Regions from separate parts of the Arthrobacter sp. UCD-GKA genome, predicted to be linked through region 1. Evidence: riboswitches for the same ligand, from Rfam matches in the RefSeq annotation. Region 1 holds a riboswitch; each other region holds the start of a gene.
The links. A riboswitch is a leader RNA that binds a small molecule or an ion and turns the genes downstream of it on or off. The one in region 1 is predicted to bind S-adenosylmethionine.

Region 1 (4,205 bases):
GACATGATTCCCAACTTGATGGACAGCACCTGCAACAGCACCAGGCCCAGCCAGAACACCGGGACCGCAGCGAAGAGCGGCGGCAGGTTGAGCACCACCCGCTTCAGCCACGTGTTGCGTGCCAATGTGGCCGCCGCGACCAGCGCCACCGCGAAGATGACCGCGGTGACGAAGGCGCTGGAGGCCAGCACCAGCGTCGAGCCGACGACGGCGCCGATGCGTTCGCCGACCGGCTGGCCCGAGGCCAGCGAGTATCCGAAGTCCCCGGTGAAGAGGCCGACCAGTTGGCTGAAGTACTGCACGATCAACGGCTGGTCGTAGCCGTACTGCGCCTTCATGGCGGCAATGGTTGCCGGGTCGGCCGCAGCATCGGCTGAAAGGAAAATCGTTACCGGGTCATTGGGCAGCAGCTGCACGGCCAGGAAGACCAAGGTGTAGGCAAGCCAAATGACGAGCAAGGCTTGTCCGATGCGTCGCGCGATGTATGCGGCCATGGTTGGCTACTTTCCGGTCTTCCAGGCGCCCTGGAAGATCGGGGCGGTGCCGGAGGTGAATTCGACGTGTGCGTCGGAGTTGCCGCCGTAGACCTGGACTTCGTCCCACAGGACGAGGGACAGGGCCTTTTCGGTGACCAGCTGGCGCTGTTCCTCGGCGACCAGTTCCTTGTGCTCCGATTCGCTGGTGGCGGCACGTTCCTTGGCGAAGAGTGCGTTGAGCTCGGTGTCGGCGTTCAGCGTCTGGGTGTTGTTGGCCGGCCCGAAGACCGGGCCCAGTCCGCCGTAGGCAAACTGGCGGGTTCCGAAGAACTCGATGTTCTTATCGATCATGGCCGTGGCCAAGAATGTGTTGTCGGCGGCGCGGTTGATGAGCTTGACGCCGATTTCGCGCCACTGCTGCTCGATCAATTCGAAGGCAGGCTTGATGACGACGGAGTTGTTCGAGCTGGTGATGGTGAGTTCCAGCTTCTTGCCGTCCTTCTCGCGGAAACCGTCGGCTCCCACGACCCAGCCTGCCTCGTCGAGCAGGGCCTCGGACTTTTCCGGGTTGTAGGCCAGGTCCGCGGACAGGTCGATGAATCCGGGTGCCGCGTGGTTCAGGACCGAGTCGGCGATGACGTAGCTGTCGGAAAGCACGGTGTCCTTGATGGACTGGCGGTCGATTCCGACCTGGAGCGCTTGGCGCACCTTGGCATCGGCGAGCTTGCCGCTGCTGATGCGCACCGCTGCCATGTTGGTTGTCAGGTCGACGCCCTGGGCCGGAAGGACCTGGTCGCCGCTGCTCTTGAGCGCCTGCTCGTCCACGGGCTGGAGTCCGCGCACCAGGTCGACCTGGCCGGTTTGCACGGCGCCGGCCCGGTGGGCGACCTCGGGCAGGTACTTCACCACGAGCTTGTCCAGGTATGCGGCACCCTGGTTGGGGGCCGTTTCCGGCGCCCACTTGTAGTCGGCGCGCTTGGCGAAGGTGACTTCCTCGTCGGTCTTCTCGGATTCAAAGACGAACGGGCCGGATCCGACGATCTTGGCGATCGCCGACTGTCCGGCGTTGTCCAGCTTCAGCGTTGCCGGGGAAACCAGGCCCGCGGTGACCGAGGAAGTGGCCCGCAGGAAGTTGGCGTCCGCTGCCTTGAGCGTGACCTTGACCTGGTTCTTGCCCACCACTTCGGAGGACTTGTAGGAGGAGAAGTCGACGTTCGGTGCGACCTGCGCGTCCTTGATTCCCAACCCGAGCGCGTCGAGGTTTTCCTTCACGGCCTTGGCATCGAGCGGAGTTCCGTCGGAGAACGTCACGCCGTCCCGGATGGTGAAGGTGATTTCCGTCTGGTCCTTGTTTGCCTCGAAGTCGGAGGCGATCCAGCCCACGAGCTTTCCCGATTCCGTGTCGAAATAGGTCAGGCGGTCCAGCACGCTGTTGAGGACGTTGGACTTCTCGTAGAAGCGTGCGGCCTGGGTCTGCCAGTTGTTGATCGGGGTGACCTCCGCATAGACGAAGGTTCCTCCTTGGACCGGCTTGGTGCTGACCGGGCCGGCCGCGTTGCCCGTTGTCTGGGCTCCGGCCCCGCACGCGCTCAGTGCAAGGGTGGCGACGGAAAGGACCGTAAGGATCTTGACGCTGAGGCTGGCGCGAATACGTCGCTTGGCCGGTGGGTTGGTGTTGCCCATGAGTATTTCCCTCTCGGTTCACCCGAGGAACGCCGCGACATGGCTGGTCCATCGGATACCGCGTGTGGCATGACGGTATTCGGTGGACCGCGCAGAGTTTGGCTATCTCCATCGGTCCTGGCGGTAGCACCGGCTCCCCGTGACGGGAGTGGTTGCTGCGACGTCAACGAGCCAGGTCTCTCAGTCGCTCTGGATGGTGTGTGCCCGCAAGCGGCTGGTTGCCGGCTTCGAACACTTCAAGTGTGTTGCAGGATCTTCGATATGACCAAGGAGATGGACCCCGCGGTGAAACAAACCGACGCAATGGGTCGAGTTTGAGGATAAATCGCTTCACGCAGTGTCACAAGACCGATTGTGAAGCTTCGATTTTCGGCTGCTTGCGTCATCATCGCGTCATATTGATAATGACGCGCTGGACTCGGCGGCACTTCAGCGTCCGGCAAGACGCATTGCCGAGCACAACGGCCGAGTCTGGCAGTCCCCGGCGTCCCCAGGCTTTGCGTCCACGGCCACGGGGAACACCGAAGGATCCGTTCTGGCACCTCAAGGCCGCAAGATGAGCGACCCCGCCTGATCGCAAGGTTTTCCGGCGTTTGCCCAGGACTTTACGCTTAGGCCCCCCGTAATCGTAAAGTCCCATGCTTGGCCACCGCTTACGAGCAGCGGCCCAACGTATGCCAGTGCGCCCCGAACATGGTTGGATCGGTTCATGAAAAGCACGTTGTCGCAGCGCGCCAGGCATCGCAGGTTGCGCGTTCTGGGCATGCTCGCCGGCGGGGTCGCCGCCACGGCACTGACCGGCCTCCTGGGAGCCTGGGTTTATGCTCCGGCTGTTGGCTGGACAGTCGCCGCGCTGATTTATAACGCCTGGGTGTGGATCACCATTGCCCCCATGGACCATGCCCGCACCGCGGCCCACGCACAGGAGGAAGACCCGGGTTTCCAGACCACGGACCTGCTGATCCTCTTCGCGGCCATCGGTTCCCTGGCCGCGGTCGTGATGGTGATGGCCGGCAGCAGGGACCTTGCGGTAGGCGCCAGGTTGCCGTTGGCGCTGTTGGCACTGACCTGCACCGCGATGTCGTGGTTGATGGTCCATACGCTCTACACGCTGCACTACGCCATGATCTATTACGGCGGCACACCCGGCGGCATCGAATTCAACCAGGACGAGCGCCCGCAATACACGGACGTCGCCTACATGGCATTCAGCGTGGGCATGACCTACCAGGTCTCGGACACCAGCATCACCACGCGCGAAATGCGCTCGGCAGTCTTGCGCCACAGCCTGCTGGCTTTCCTTTTTGGCACCGGCATCCTGGCCACCACCATCAACCTGGTGGTCAGCCTGGCGGCTTAAATGACGTGGGGAGGCGACACACCATAGGTGCGCCGCCTCCCCAACCGGCAGGGGCAATCCCTTGCTATTGCCTACTTGACCTCGGCGTTCGAGAACCGGTAGTTTGCCGCGCGGTGCGAGTCCTGCACGCGGTCGCCCTTGCCGAAGAGCTTGTTGCGCAGCGTGCCCTCGACGTATTCGGTCGGGTAGGCGCCTCGGGCCTGCAGCTCGGGAACGATGAACTCCACGATGTCCTCGAAGGTCCCCGGGGTGATGGCGTAGGCCAGGTTGAACCCGTCCACGTCGGTGTCCTCGACCCACTCGATGAGCTTGTCGGCAACCTCGGTCGGCGAGCCGACGGTGATCGGTCCGAAGCCGCCAACGCCCACCCACTCGGCAAGCTGGCGGATCGTCCACGGCTTGCCCGAATCCCCGCTGGCCTGCTGGAACATCGCCACGGAGGACTGGATGGCGTTGGACTTCACGTTGTCGCCGATGACGTCGTCCGGGCCGTAGGTGGACAGGTCGACGCCCATCCACCCGGAGATCAGTGCAAGGGCGCCGTCGATGTCGGCGTAGGACTTGTAGTCCTCGAACTTGGCTTGCGCGGCGGCGGAATCCACGTCCGTGATGATGGTCTGCATGGTGTAGATGCGCACGTCGTGGCGTCCACGGCCGGCCGCCTCGGCGGCGTCGCGGATCTTGGT
Region 2 (4,205 bases), on a different contig from region 1:
TGTAATAAAATGATTCGAAGGTTACCAGTCGACGCTGGAAACCGAGACCCCACTTGATCAAAGGAACCCCATCATGGCTGACATTGTTATCTCCTCCAGCAAGGAAGAAGCCGAGAAGCAGACCCAACCCGCGGCCCACGAGTGCGCCTGCGGCGATCATGATGCCGAACTTCCGGAGCTTGACGCCCGGTCCATCCCACACGCGATCCGCCACGCCACGATCTTTGGAGCCCTGGATTCCCTTGCCGCGGGTGCCGGCCTGGTCCTGGTGGCGCCGCACAACCCCCTGCCGCTGCTGGACCAGCTCGAAAGCCGGGCGCCCGGCGCATTCGAGATCAGCTACCTCGAAGAGGGGCCGGAGGCCTGGCGCCTGCAACTGGTGCGCAAGGCCTAGAAACCCCGGAGGAAGACCTATGGGGCCCGGCCGACACGGCCTGACCCCACAGCTCCGTGCCTTGGCACGCCCGATGCCGGCGCGCCAAGCATGCGTTCGCTATTGCCCGGCGCTGTCCGCTCCGGCGATATTGACCATCCAGTCGACGCCGAACTTGTCGGTGAGCATGCCGAACCAGTCGCCCCACGGGGCCTGAGCGAGTTGCTCTCCGATCTTGGCTCCGTCGATGAGCTTCTCCCAGTAATTTGTCAATTCTTCCTTGTCGTCGCCGCTGAGGGTGACGGAGATGGCGGTTCCTCCCTTCCATTCCATGGAAGCGGGGGTGTCGGCGGCCATCAGGTTCAAGCCGTTGGGTGCACGCAGGTGCCCGTGCATGATCTTGTTGTTGTCGTCGTCCGGGTAGTCCGTCTTGGCGAACTCGAAGTCCGCGAAGGGACGAAGGTCCAGCTCGCCACCGAAGACCGACTGGTAGAACTCGAGCGCGGGACGCGCCGTGTCGCGGAAGCTGATGTAGGGGTTGAGGATCGTGGCCATGGTGTTCTCCATCGTTTGGCGGGGTTCAACAACTAGCAATTCTGCCCGGCACACCCGCTCCCCGGAACCCTTGCGGGCGGATGTTTGCCGGGTATCCGCCGGGAAACGGGCAGGGGCGAATGGTGCCGCGGCCCCGCCCGCTTCGAAGCAGGGCTTGGCAACGGCCGCGCCGATGCCGCACCCCGGGAAATCCCGCGGCAACCAGGATGTCGAAGCGGAAGATCGCAACTAAAATGAATGACATGACTTCACCGTTTTCCGATTCCCGTCCCGACCCGGGATCGGCCACCGACTCCACCGCACTCGATCCGCTGATCGAGGATGTGGAAAAAGAGTTCTCCATGATGGTCGTCAAGGCGCGCCAGGCCATCCGCAGGCGCGCCGCCTCCATCCACCCGGAGCTCCAGCCCCTGGGCTACAAGGTGCTCTCCATCCTGGCCCGCGAACAGGCCCAGCAGCAGATCATCCTGGCCGAGGAACTCCAGGTGGACAAGGCCACAATGAGCCGGATGATCAAGTGGCTCGAGGCCAAGGAACTGGTGACCCGTGTACCGGACCCGAATGACGGACGGGCCATGCTGGTCAGCATCACAGACGCGGCGCGGGCCGGCGTGACAGCCTCGAGCGCCGCCTCGCGCCAGCTGCTGCGCAACAGGCTGATTTCCTGGGAACCCGAGGAAATCAAGCGCTTCTCCGACCTGCTGGCCCGGCTCAATGCGAACGACCAGCCCCAACACCGCAAATAACTTGGCTCCATGGAGTTCCCGGCCCCGGCCCTTCACACCGAAGGGCCGGGGCCTCTTTCATGCCCGGCGCCAGGGGCGCCCGCTTGGTACCGAGGACCACACGTGCATCAAAGCCGGAGCCTCCGGCACACCAGGCCGTCCAGCAGTTCGAAGATTATTCGTACATCTCGATTGAAGCGGCCATTCCCATTCGCCCAACAGCCTCATGTCGCGGCCTCAGCGGACACTTGTTCGACGAAAGGCGATTTTGTCGTGACGATTTGTTAAGCACCCACCTTGCCTCCGTGGTGCGGCTTCGGGAAGACTCATCAGCAGAATCACGAGTTCCCGCCATTCACGACCCTGGTCGGCGGGACGGCAACCCTCTTCGTCATAGCGGGGTGCTCCAGGTGAAGATTCGACGCCGCCCGACCGGGCCGGCGTAAGTATGGCGCCGTGCGAGCGCATGCGCCAACCACGAAAGGATCCGTTTCCCATGTCCGAAACCCTGATCGAAAACACCCTGGACTCCGTTCGCGCAAAGAAGCTCACCGCAGCCGGCACCGCCTGGGGCGAGCGCATCTCGCAGAACACCACCAGCGCTGCCCTGACCTTCAAGGCCAGCGGCGTGTCCACCGGATCGGTCTCCAGCGAGATCACCGCCGGCAAGCACCGCTTCATCGTCGACGAGCCCGAGGCATTGGCCGGGGACGACGTTGCAGCCAGCCCCGTCGAGTTCGCCTTGGGCGCGCTGATCTCCTGCCAGGTTGTGGTCTACCGTCTCTACGCGCACCAGCTGGGCCTGAAGATCGACTCGCTGGAAATCAACGCCGATGCGGACCTGGATGTGCGCGGGCTGTTCGGCATCGAGAAGACCGTCCGCCCCGGCTTCGGCGAGGTCCGCCTCACCGTGAAGATCCAGGGCCCGGAAACCCGCGAGCGCTACGAAGAGCTCCAGGCTGCCGTGGACGAGCACTGCCCGGTTCTGGACATCTTCACCAACCCGACGCCGGTGAGCGTCGAATTGGTCACCGCAAGCTAGCGCCACCATGATCCGGCCGCGGGCCGGTGCCGATCGAGGGGATCGGCACCGGCCCGCGGCTCTTGGTTTCCGCCAGCGCCCGGGTGCCGGTTATCCCTCGGTCGAGGTGATCTCGTTGGGCACCTCGGGCAGGTCGACGGTGCCGGAGACCTTGCCGGTCTTCAGGTCCACGAGGTGCAGCTGCTTGCTTTCCGGTTCGGTGACGTAGGCGATTGGGCCGGAAACGTGCACCGTCGGGCGCGGCTGCTGCCAGTCGACCGGCTCCTCCCACGCCTCGACCACCGCGATGGCCTTCTTTTCCTTGCCCGTCTTCACGTCGTAGACGTGCAGCTTGCCGTCGGTGCCCAACAGCAGTGCGTCGCCCGAGGCGCTGCGGGCCAGGGAGCGGAACGAGTAGCTGTAGTCGATGTCGATGAGTTTCAGGGAATTGGACGCGGTGTCCGTCAGCGAAAAGGTGCGCGGGCGTTCAAGCTCGGCGTCCTTGTCCGTCTTGTAGTCCCCGAGCACCACGGTGGAGGCCGCGGATCCGGCCTGGTTGCCGATCCGACCGTAGGCGTCCGGGGCGTCAAGCTTGGCAATCTTGTCGCCCTTGATGACCAGGATGCCGTCCTCGCAACCCACCACCATGGCCTCGTCCTTGGCGACAGCCTCGCCGTGGACACCCGGGCACTGCGTGGACTCGGACACCGTGGTGCGTCGGTGTCCGGCGTCCGGGGCGGAGAGCAGCTTCACCGCGTTGACGGCCTCGGCATTGCCGTCGGTGACCATCAGCGTCCCGTCCCCGCGCCGCACGGCCACGCCGTGGTGGGCCTCGGGCAGTGCAACGTCGTCGGTGCGCGGCAGTTCATGGTTGGCGAGCTTGGCGGATTCGAAGATGTTGATCTTGCCGGTGGCGTCGTCGAAGAGGGCTGTGTGCCCGGCATGGACCACCGCGTGCCCGGGCTTCCCGGCCGGGAAGACCAGCTCGGTCAGCGACGGTTCGGAGACGTAGTGGTGTGAGTGCTCCCCGTGCTTCTCGGACCAGGCCCCGGCATCCAGGACCCTGAATCCCCCGGCGGTGGAGACGAGCACACGGCGGCCATCGCCCGCGGGATTGACGCGGTTGAAACCCGCAAGCTTGTGCTCCGAGAGGACCGAGCCGTCGCGCGCATCGGCAACCAGCAGCCCCCCGTCGTAGGTCAGCACGAGCCGCGGCGTGGCCGAGCCTGCCTCGGACACCACCGGAGCCGGGGCCGATGGCGCGGCCTCGCTTCCGGGTGCGGCCGTGCCGGGGGCCGCGGAGGCACATCCGGCCAGCAGCGTCCCGGTGGCCAGGACCGCCAGCGCTCCCCACCGCCTGCGCCTGAGACGGACAGTCGAATGGGCAAGGGCAAGGGGCTTGTTGCGTGTTTTGTGATGTGACATGGCGACAACAGTAAGTTAAATGAGAATCATTCGCAAAAGCGAATCTGTTGCATCCCACCCGCCGGCCACGCAGAAGGGCGGGCGGCACCATGTCCGGCGGGCGCCG
Region 3 (4,205 bases), on a different contig from region 1:
TGCAGGCCGACCGCGGGGGAGTGCTCGATGTCAAGGTCGCCGCCACGCTGGCACCGGGCTGGCACGAGATCACCCTGCACACCGAGGGTTCCGTGGCCGTGGCCGCCCCGGTCATGATGGTCGACGCGGCCGCCGAGTTCGGGTTGCTCTCCGACGTGGACGACACCATCGTGGTCACCGCGCTGCCACGCCCGCTGCTGGCCGCCTGGAATTCCTTCGTCCTGTCCGAGCACGCCCGGCTGGCCACCCCGGGGATGCCGGTGATGATGGAAAAGCTGATGCGCGACAAGCCCGGCGCACCCACCTTCTACCTGTCCACCGGCGCCTGGAACGTCGCCCAGACGCTCACCCGCTTCCTCTCGCGCAACCTCTACCCGCAGGGCCCGCTGCTGCTGACCGACTGGGGACCCACCGACAGGGGCTGGTTCCGGTCGGGCATGCAGCACAAGGCCGACCAGCTGCGCCGCCTGGCCAACGAGTTCCCGGGCCTGAAGTGGCTGCTGATCGGGGACGACGGCCAACACGACCCCTACCTCTACGCCGAATTCGCCAGGCGCTACCCCGACCACGTCGCGGCGATCGTGATCCGCCAGCTGACCCCCTCGGAGGCCGTGCTCGCAGGCGGGCGCAGCCAGGGGATCCTGAATTCCACCCCGGGGGTGCCGTGGGTGTACGAACCCGACGGGGCGCGCATCGCTGAAAAACTTCAGGCGTTGGGCCTCATCAGCCCCGACGCCGAGCCGGGGCCGGGGAAGTGAACGAACCCAAGCTCCGCGTCGAGGTCCCCATGCGCTGGGGAGACATGGACGCGTACGGCCACATCAACAACGTGAACCTGGTCCGCATGATGGAAGAGGCACGCATCGCCGGGTTCGGCGTGCCCGGCGGCACCGGCAAGCCCGGGATCGAGCCGATGGTCGACCTGTTCTCCGCGGTCCCGGAAAACACCCAGATCCTGGTGGTCGAGCACCGGGTGCGCTACGTCAAGCCGCTGGATTACCGCAACGTACCGGCGCACGTGGATCTGTGGATCAGTGCCATCAAGGCCGCAAGCTTCGACATCTGCTACGAATTCCACGATCCGGTCGACGGCGGGGTGTGCGTACGCGCCGCCACGACCCTGGCGTTCTTTTCCGTCGAGACCCAACGGCTGCTGCGGCTTTCCGCGGAAAACAAGGAAGCAATGGCCCGCTTCGGGGCCGAGCCGATCTTCCGCTAGGAACGCTGCAGCTCGGCCGTCAACGCGTCGAAGTCGCGGGCCAGGGCCTCGTCGCGCTCGAAGCTGCACGGTTCAAGCGGCTCGGTGCTGAAGGAGAAGTAACCCAGCCCCGCGCTGCGCCGTGGGTCGGCCGGAAGCGCGAGCGCCTTGTTGTGGAAATTCACCCGGCCCAGCGAGACACCCTCGGGACGGGCGGGGGCAATGCGCAGGAGATGCGCGATCACCGGAAGGTCGTGGGTGAAGACCTGGTGGTGCGCCCCGCCGGCAAAGACATGCAGCGTGAGCCCCTGGACGGGGGAAACCATGACCTCCACGTCGGCCGGAACCCACAGGGTGGGTCGGGCCATCAGGGACTTGACCGCCCGCGGATTGGTGCGGTGGCCGGGGTGGAAGGACGTACAGGATCCGGACGGGCATGGCTGGTTGCGCAAGGGATGGCGCCTTTCGTGTGCTCTTGTCCCCGGGGCGGTTGCCGCCAAGGACCGCTTCGTCATCCGAACCACCCGTGAAGCATGGGGTTGGTGTGTCGCCGGGTCGGAGCCCATATCTGGCGCGCATCTCGTGAAGCTGGTTTCATCGTACCAAAACCGGGCTGAAGATTTAGGGTGAAGGTATGAGACTGATCTTGATCCGCCACGGGCAGACCGCCTCGAACGTGGCGCAGGCCCTGGACACCGCAGCCCCCGGGGCGCCCCTGGATGAGACCGGGATTGCGCAGGCGCAGGCGCTGGTGGAGCGGTTGGGTGCCGAAGGGCAGGGCGTCAACGCGGTGTATTCCTCGACGTTGCTGCGCGCCAGGATGACGGCCGGTCCGTTGGCGCAAGCCCGCGGCCTGGAAGTGGCCGAGCATGCCGGGCTCACCGAGATCTCCGCCGGCGAACTGGAAATGCGCACCGACCGCGACGCCCAATTGGCCTACCGTGACGTGTTCTTCCGCTGGCTCTCGGGCGACCTTTCGGCCCGGGTCCCCGGCGGCGAGGACGCCCGCACCGCCCTGGATCGCTTCGACGCGGTCATCGAAGGGGCCAAGAACGCTGGGACCGGAAAGCTGGTGGTGGTCAGCCACGCGGCCATGCTGGTGACCTGGCTTGCGTCCCGGAGCGCAAACTTCGACTCCAAGCTGCTGGCCCCCGTGCCGTTGGCCAACACCGGTGTAGTGACCCTGGAGAATGCGACGGGATCGAGTTGGAGGCTGCGCAGCTGGCAGGGCCGGCACCTGGACTAACGGCATTTTTTTGGGGACCGGGACCGCTTGTGCAGCGTGCCGGGTCTCGGGCACATGACGCGGGCATTGGCTAAGCAGGGGCTTGGTCGATTAGGCTAGGCTTATCTTCCCTAATCCACAAAGGCGGTAATTGGTGAGCATCCAGCGTTCGGCACGTCCGGTTCGGCCCCAGGTTGTCCTCGAGGTTTTGGCCAGCGAGCAACTGTCCCGGCACATGATGAGACTGACCTTCGGTGGTCCGGGATTCGTGGATTTCCAGGACAAGGCGGTGTCGGACCGCTACGTGAAGATCCTCTTCGCCAAGCCCGAGCTCGGACTGGTGCCCCCGTACGACCTGGATGCCTTGCGTGAACAGTTGGCCCCGGAGGACTTCCCGGTACGGCGCACCTACACGCTGCGCCACGTGGACCTCGAAGCCCAAACCGTGCAGATCGACTTCGTCATTCACGGCGACCAGGGATTGGCCGGCCCATGGGCGCAGAACGCCAAGATCGGCGACCAGATCTGCTTCAACAGCCCCGGCGGGCTCTACACGCCGAACCCGGAATTCGACCGGCACCTGCTCATCGGCGACGAGACGGCGCTTCCGGCGATTTCCGCCGCCGTCGAGGACATGACCCAGGAGATGGTTGGTGACATCTACCTCGAGGTATCCGGTCCCGAGGACGAGGTCCAGCTGGATGTGCCGACCGGAGTTACCGTGCACTGGCTGCACCGGGGCGGGTACTTCACCCCGGAAAACACCAAGCTCGAGGAAACCGTACGCAACGCGCAATGGCACGAAGGCAGTGTCCAGGTCTTTGCCCACGGCGAGCGGGAGACCATGAAGTCGCTGCGGGCCTACCTCAATGGCGAGCGCGGCGTGGACCGCCGGGCCATGTCGTTGTCGGCCTACTGGGCCTATGGCCGAGCCGAGGATGAGTTCCAGGCCGAGAAGAAGACTCCCGTCGGGCAGATCTTCCCCGAGGCGCTTAGCGCCTAGCGAAGTTTCGGGCCGGGGCCACGCGGACCCGCCCGTCGACCGGATCGATCCTTGTGTCGATCCGGGTGCCGTACACCTGGGAGAGCAGCGCGCCGCGGGCCACATCCGCAACTTCGCCCTGGGCCACGATGCGGCCGGCATCCAGCATGATGAGCCGGTCTGCGTAGGCCGCTGCCGCATCAAGGTCGTGCAGCACCGCCACCACGGCATGGCCCTCGCGGGCCAGCTCGCGGGCGATCTGCAGGGTGGACTCGGCGTGCTTGATGTCCATGGCCGCCACCGGTTCATCGAGCATCACCACCCCGGCCCGCTGGGCCAGCACCCGGGCGAACGCCGTGCGCTGGCGCTCGCCGCCGGAGAGGGTGGTGACGGTGCGTCCGGCCAACCCGTCCAGTTCCGTGCGTGCCAGAGCGGCATCGATGGCGTGCTCGTCCTCCGCGCCCTGTGGCGTGTTGCGCCAGGGGGTGCGCCCGAATCGGACGACCTCGGCGACGCTGAATCCGAAGGCCACGTGCGAGTCCTGGCCCATGACCGAACGCAGCCGACCGGCCTGCGCCGCACCCCAGGAACGCAACGGCTTTCCGGCCAGTTCGATGCTTCCGGCATCGGGGCGCAACGATCCGGCCAGCAGCGAGAGCAACGTGGACTTCCCGGCCCCGTTGGGCCCGATGACCACGCAGAGTTCCCCGGCATGCAGCCGCACATCCAGCGGGTGGATGACCAGTTTCCCCTTGATCGAGTAGGAAATGTTCTCGGCCTGAAGCAGGGGATTCACAGGA
Region 4 (4,205 bases), on a different contig from region 1:
TAGCGACACGGGCTTTTCCCTTCAAGCTGCGCGGGTTCCCAGGTTTTCCGCTTCATTACCTTTCCAGTGTCTCAAGGAGCACGGACGATTCGTTAGGTCCAAGCTCACACGTGCCGCAAGGCACCACGAACCTGTGGAAATAGGTGGGGAACACTGTCACCATAGACCTGTTTTCCCCCAAACCCAACACGGTTATCCACAAGGCGTGTGGATAACCTGTGAACCTCGCGGCGTGTTGTGTGCACAGTCTGGGGAGAACGTTGTGGATTACACAAGATATTTGATTACTACAGGCTTCTGACTAGGGCTTATGCAATTCCACACCTGTGGATACAAACTAGTTATCCACATCCTCCACAGGCGTAAAAGTGGGTTATACATACAAAAACCCCGAGATTCCGCGGTTAATCCACCCCCGTTTCCAGAGTTACCCACAAGCTATCCACAGACACGCCGGAGCTCGCCACGGATCTGGGGATTACGGGCATTGATGCACATCACCAAGCCCTGACATACTGGGCCGCATGGCCGCCAACAAGACCGCACCGACACTCATTGATCCCCACGAGTTCATTGCGGCGGTGCCACACCCGACGCGGCGCGCTGACGCCGAGCTCCTGCTGGAGATGATGGAAGAGGCCAGCGGCCGGACCGCCACCATGTGGGGACCGACGATCGTCGGTTTCGGCACCTATCACTACAAATACGAGTCCGGCCGAGAGGGAGATGCGGCCGCCATCGGCTTTTCACCGCGTTCCTCCAATTTGGCCCTCTACGGGCTGACCAACGCACCGACGGCACCGGCTCTCCTGGCTCAGCTCGGCAAGCACAAGCGAGGAGCGGGCTGCCTGTACGTAAACAAGCTTGCCGATGTCGATGTCGAGGTCCTGGCCCGGCTGGCCCGCGACGGGTACCGGCACATGATGGACGTGGTCCATGTCCAGCCGCAGGGCTGAACACCGCATCAACGAAGAAGGCTCCCCGCCTACCGCTCCGAATCATGGGTTCGGGGTGGCGGGCGGGGAGCCCTCGCGTTTCGGTGGCCTTCAGGAGACCAGCTGCTGGGCCTCCAGGCGGCGGAAGGCCGAACCGTGGAACACCAACGGAGGATTGGTCTCGTCGTGCGTCTGGTGGCCGTGCACGCGCAGGAGCACCACGTGATGATCGCCGGCCGGGATCTCCTGCTCGATCGAGCAGTCGAGCCACAGGGTGGCGTCATGCAGGAACAGTGCGCCCTCGTCGGTCGAATCCAGGCGAAGCCCGGCAAAGCGGTCCCCGGACTTGGAGGCGATCTGTCGGCAGACGCCCTCGTTCTTTTCACTGAGCACCGAAACGCCGATGCGCCCGCTGGTGCGCACCAGCGGCCAGGTCTTCGAAGTGTTCTGGACCGCGAACATCACCAGCGGCGGATCCATGGATACGCCGACCGTGAACGACGAGGCCACGATTCCCTGCGGCTGCCCGTCGACGATGGCGCAGAGTGCGGCAATGCCGGATGGATGCTGGGCAAAGACGTTGCGCAGGGTATCTGGTGTGAGGTCAGAGGTGAGTGTCATGGTGCTCAATCCTTCGGCTTCGGCCCACCTTCGCTGCTGCGTGAAATGCACGCATGGAACAGCGAGGTGTGCGGTACTTGCCCCCGGGGTTCCGGTAGGCCGAATCATCACCTGGAGCACCCCACCACCGTGAGAGGGTTGCCGGCCAACAAGCCAGGGCTTGAACGTTGACGCTCTTGATTCACCACTAACGTTAGGAGAAATATTGCGACTCCGTCAAAGTTTGTTTCGACACACGAGGTCATGAAGCGTAAGAATCGAAGATCCTGCGATCATCTGGCGCGATGCGGACATCCGAGGGCGATCTTGGGGGCAGGTGGCCGTTCAGCCCACGTCCGAGGCACCCGTGTAGGTCGCATAGTCCGGGATTCCGGAGTTCTCATAGACCAGGATGGCCAGACCGCCTCCCGTCGCCTTGCTGTCGGCCAACCGCAGTCCCGCCGGCGCTCCGCCGTCGGGGAAGAGCCTCCGGCCGTGCCCCAGGACGACGGGAGCCACCACGAGCCGGAGTTCGTCGATCAGCCCCGCGGCGAGCAGCGATCCCGCGAGCCTGCCACTGCCGTGGATCTGCAGTTCCCTGCCGGGCCGTGCCTTGAGCTCCGCAACCCGGGCGGCAACGTCGCCGGAGAGGACCGTCGTCGGGTTCCAGGTTCCCTCGGCCAGCGTCTGCGAAGCGACGTACTTGGGCAGCGAATTCATCAGGGCGGTGAAAGGGTCGTCCGGGTCGGTGATTTGCGGCCAGTCCCGTGCGAAGGCCTCGTAGGTGCGGCGGCCCAGCAGCAGCCCGTCGGCCTGCGCCAGCCATTGCGCGGCCTGGTCGACGAACCCCGCATCCATGTGCGGGACGAACCATCCGCCCTGCGTGAATCCGTCGGTGGTGTCTTCGTCGGGAGCCCCGGGGCCCTGGCAGACCCCGTCCAAGCTCACGAATTCGGTCAGTGTCAGTTTCATGCTCGTGCCTTCCTGTTGGAGCGGCCTGCAGGGTCCGTGGCCCGGGTCGGACTGCGGAACCGGTCGGCAGCGGTTTCCTGCCGCAAAGCTACGGGACGCCGGGGCCATGCGCCAGACCCCGGCCAGCCCGGTCCGCGGGGACTGGGGCCCGGGGCTGACCTTAAAGCACTGTGGACCCCGCCAACGGCGGGGTCCACAGTGGTTTGCCGTCAGCCAAGACGGCGGATGCGCAAGAAATTACTTCTTGGCGGCAACAACCTGCAGTGCAACGGTCGCGGAGACATCGGTGTGCAGACGCACGGTCGCCGAGTAGTTACCCGTCGACTTGATGTGATCGTTGATCTCGATGTTGCGCTTGTCGATCGAGCCCAAGCCAGCGGCTGCAACAGCCTTGGCAATGTCCTCGGTCTTCACGGTGCCGAAGAGGCGACCGGTAGCGCCGGCCTTGACGGTCAGCTTGACCGGCTTGGCCGAGATCGAAGCGGCAAGTGCCTGTGCTTCTTCCAGGGAAGCAACGGCGCGAGCAGCACGGGCGGCCTTGATCGACTCAACCTGCTTCTCACCGCCCTTGCTCCAGGTGATGGCGAAGGCGCGCGGGAGAAGGTAGTTACGTGCGTAACCGGTCTTCACCTCGACGACGTCGCCTGCGGCACCAAGGCCGGTAACTTCGTGGGTCAGAATGAGCTTTGCCATGTTGGTATACCTTCCTTAGCCGCGGCCAGCGCCGGAGTAAGGCAGCAATGCCACTTCGCGCGCGTTCTTGATGGCCTGTGCGATCTTGCGCTGTTCCTGTACGGAAACGCCGGTAACGCGACGGGCACGGATCTTTCCGCGATCCGAAATGAACTTGCGCAGCAATGCTACGTCCTTGTAGTCGATGACAGTGATGTCAGCGGCCTTCAAGGGGTTGGACTTTGGTTTGGGCTTACGGAGTTCAGCCTTAGCCATCGTGGAGCTCCTTTATCAGGTGGAGCCCGCAGAATTTTCTGCGGGATGGTGAATAAATTTGTTTAGAAAGGTGGTTCGTCGGAACCCGGGTTGCCCCATCCGCCGTTGTTTCCTCCGGCAGGAGCTCCCCATGGATCGGCCGCGGGTGCATTCCAGCCGCCACCGGTGTTTCCGCCTGCGTTGCCGCCGCCGAATCCACCGCCGCCGCCTTGGTTGCCGCCGCCGAATCCACCGGCGTTAGCGCCGGCGTTCTGCTGTTGACCACCAAAGCCACCACCGCCACCGCCGGAGCGCTGGGTACGGGTGACCTTTGCGGAGGCGTAACGCAGCGACGGGCCGATTTCATCGACCTCGAGCTCGGTGACGTTACGCTTTTCGCCTTCCTTGGTTTCGTAGGAACGCGACTTGAGGCGGCCCTGGGCGATGACGCGCATGCCCTTGGTCAACGTCTCAGCGACGTTTTCGGCAGCCTCACGCCACACCGACGCACGGAGGAACAGCGTGTCGCCGTCCTTCCATTCATTGGTCTGGCGGTCGAAGGTTCGCGGGGTCGATGCAATGGTGAAGTTCGCCACGGCCGATCCTGACGGGGTGAAACGCAGTTCCGGGTCAGCGGTCAAATTACCAATAACCGTAATGACTGTCTCGCCTGCCATTGGAGCCTCCTAAAGTGTTGTTCTACGAAGATCGAAGAGCAGAATTACTCTGCAACGACCTTTGCCTCTTCCGGGCGGGTGATCTTGGTGCGCA

Region 2: linked by a shared signal. The riboswitch ahead of BLJ79_RS07270 (OsmC family protein) and the one ahead of BLJ79_RS10400 (ABC transporter substrate-binding protein) in region 1 are both predicted to bind S-adenosylmethionine.
Region 3: linked by a shared signal. The riboswitch ahead of BLJ79_RS17585 (hypothetical protein) and the one ahead of BLJ79_RS10400 (ABC transporter substrate-binding protein) in region 1 are both predicted to bind S-adenosylmethionine.
Region 4: linked by a shared signal. The riboswitch ahead of BLJ79_RS05415 (flavin reductase family protein) and the one ahead of BLJ79_RS10400 (ABC transporter substrate-binding protein) in region 1 are both predicted to bind S-adenosylmethionine.

The regions. Positions count from the first base shown of each region.
Region 1 is NZ_MOLR01000005.1:163,354-167,558, reverse strand. Features, by position in the region: gene BLJ79_RS10405 (ABC transporter permease) at 1-494, opposite strand, end outside; gene BLJ79_RS10400 (ABC transporter substrate-binding protein) at 501-2,159, opposite strand; SAM riboswitch class I at 2,265-2,359, opposite strand; gene BLJ79_RS10395 (DUF1345 domain-containing protein) at 2,869-3,519, shown strand; gene BLJ79_RS10390 (LLM class flavin-dependent oxidoreductase) at 3,591-4,205, opposite strand, start outside.
Region 2 is NZ_MOLR01000004.1:210,495-214,699, forward strand. Features, by position in the region: gene BLJ79_RS07255 (DUF2249 domain-containing protein) at 74-394, shown strand; gene BLJ79_RS07260 (VOC family protein) at 494-928, opposite strand; gene BLJ79_RS07265 (MarR family winged helix-turn-helix transcriptional regulator) at 1,171-1,674, shown strand; SAM riboswitch class IV at 1,990-2,108, shown strand; gene BLJ79_RS07270 (OsmC family protein) at 2,150-2,695, shown strand; gene aztD (zinc metallochaperone AztD) at 2,786-4,099, opposite strand.
Region 3 is NZ_MOLR01000010.1:206,547-210,751, reverse strand. Features, by position in the region: gene BLJ79_RS17595 (App1 family protein phosphatidate phosphatase) at 1-758, shown strand, start outside; gene BLJ79_RS17590 (acyl-CoA thioesterase) at 788-1,219, shown strand; gene BLJ79_RS17585 (hypothetical protein) at 1,216-1,650, opposite strand; SAM riboswitch class IV at 1,665-1,786, opposite strand; gene BLJ79_RS17580 (histidine phosphatase family protein) at 1,833-2,444, shown strand; gene BLJ79_RS17575 (siderophore-interacting protein) at 2,578-3,426, shown strand; gene BLJ79_RS17570 (heme ABC transporter ATP-binding protein) at 3,416-4,201, opposite strand; gene BLJ79_RS17565 (FecCD family ABC transporter permease) at 4,198-4,205, opposite strand, start outside.
Region 4 is NZ_MOLR01000003.1:75,914-80,118, reverse strand. Features, by position in the region: gene dnaB (replicative DNA helicase) at 1-9, opposite strand, end outside; gene BLJ79_RS05420 (DUF1801 domain-containing protein) at 525-956, shown strand; gene BLJ79_RS05415 (flavin reductase family protein) at 1,047-1,556, opposite strand; SAM riboswitch class IV at 1,625-1,738, opposite strand; gene BLJ79_RS05410 (dihydrofolate reductase family protein) at 1,881-2,507, opposite strand; gene rplI (50S ribosomal protein L9) at 2,745-3,200, opposite strand; gene rpsR (30S ribosomal protein S18) at 3,216-3,455, opposite strand; gene BLJ79_RS05395 (single-stranded DNA-binding protein) at 3,518-4,111, opposite strand; gene rpsF (30S ribosomal protein S6) at 4,156-4,205, opposite strand, start outside.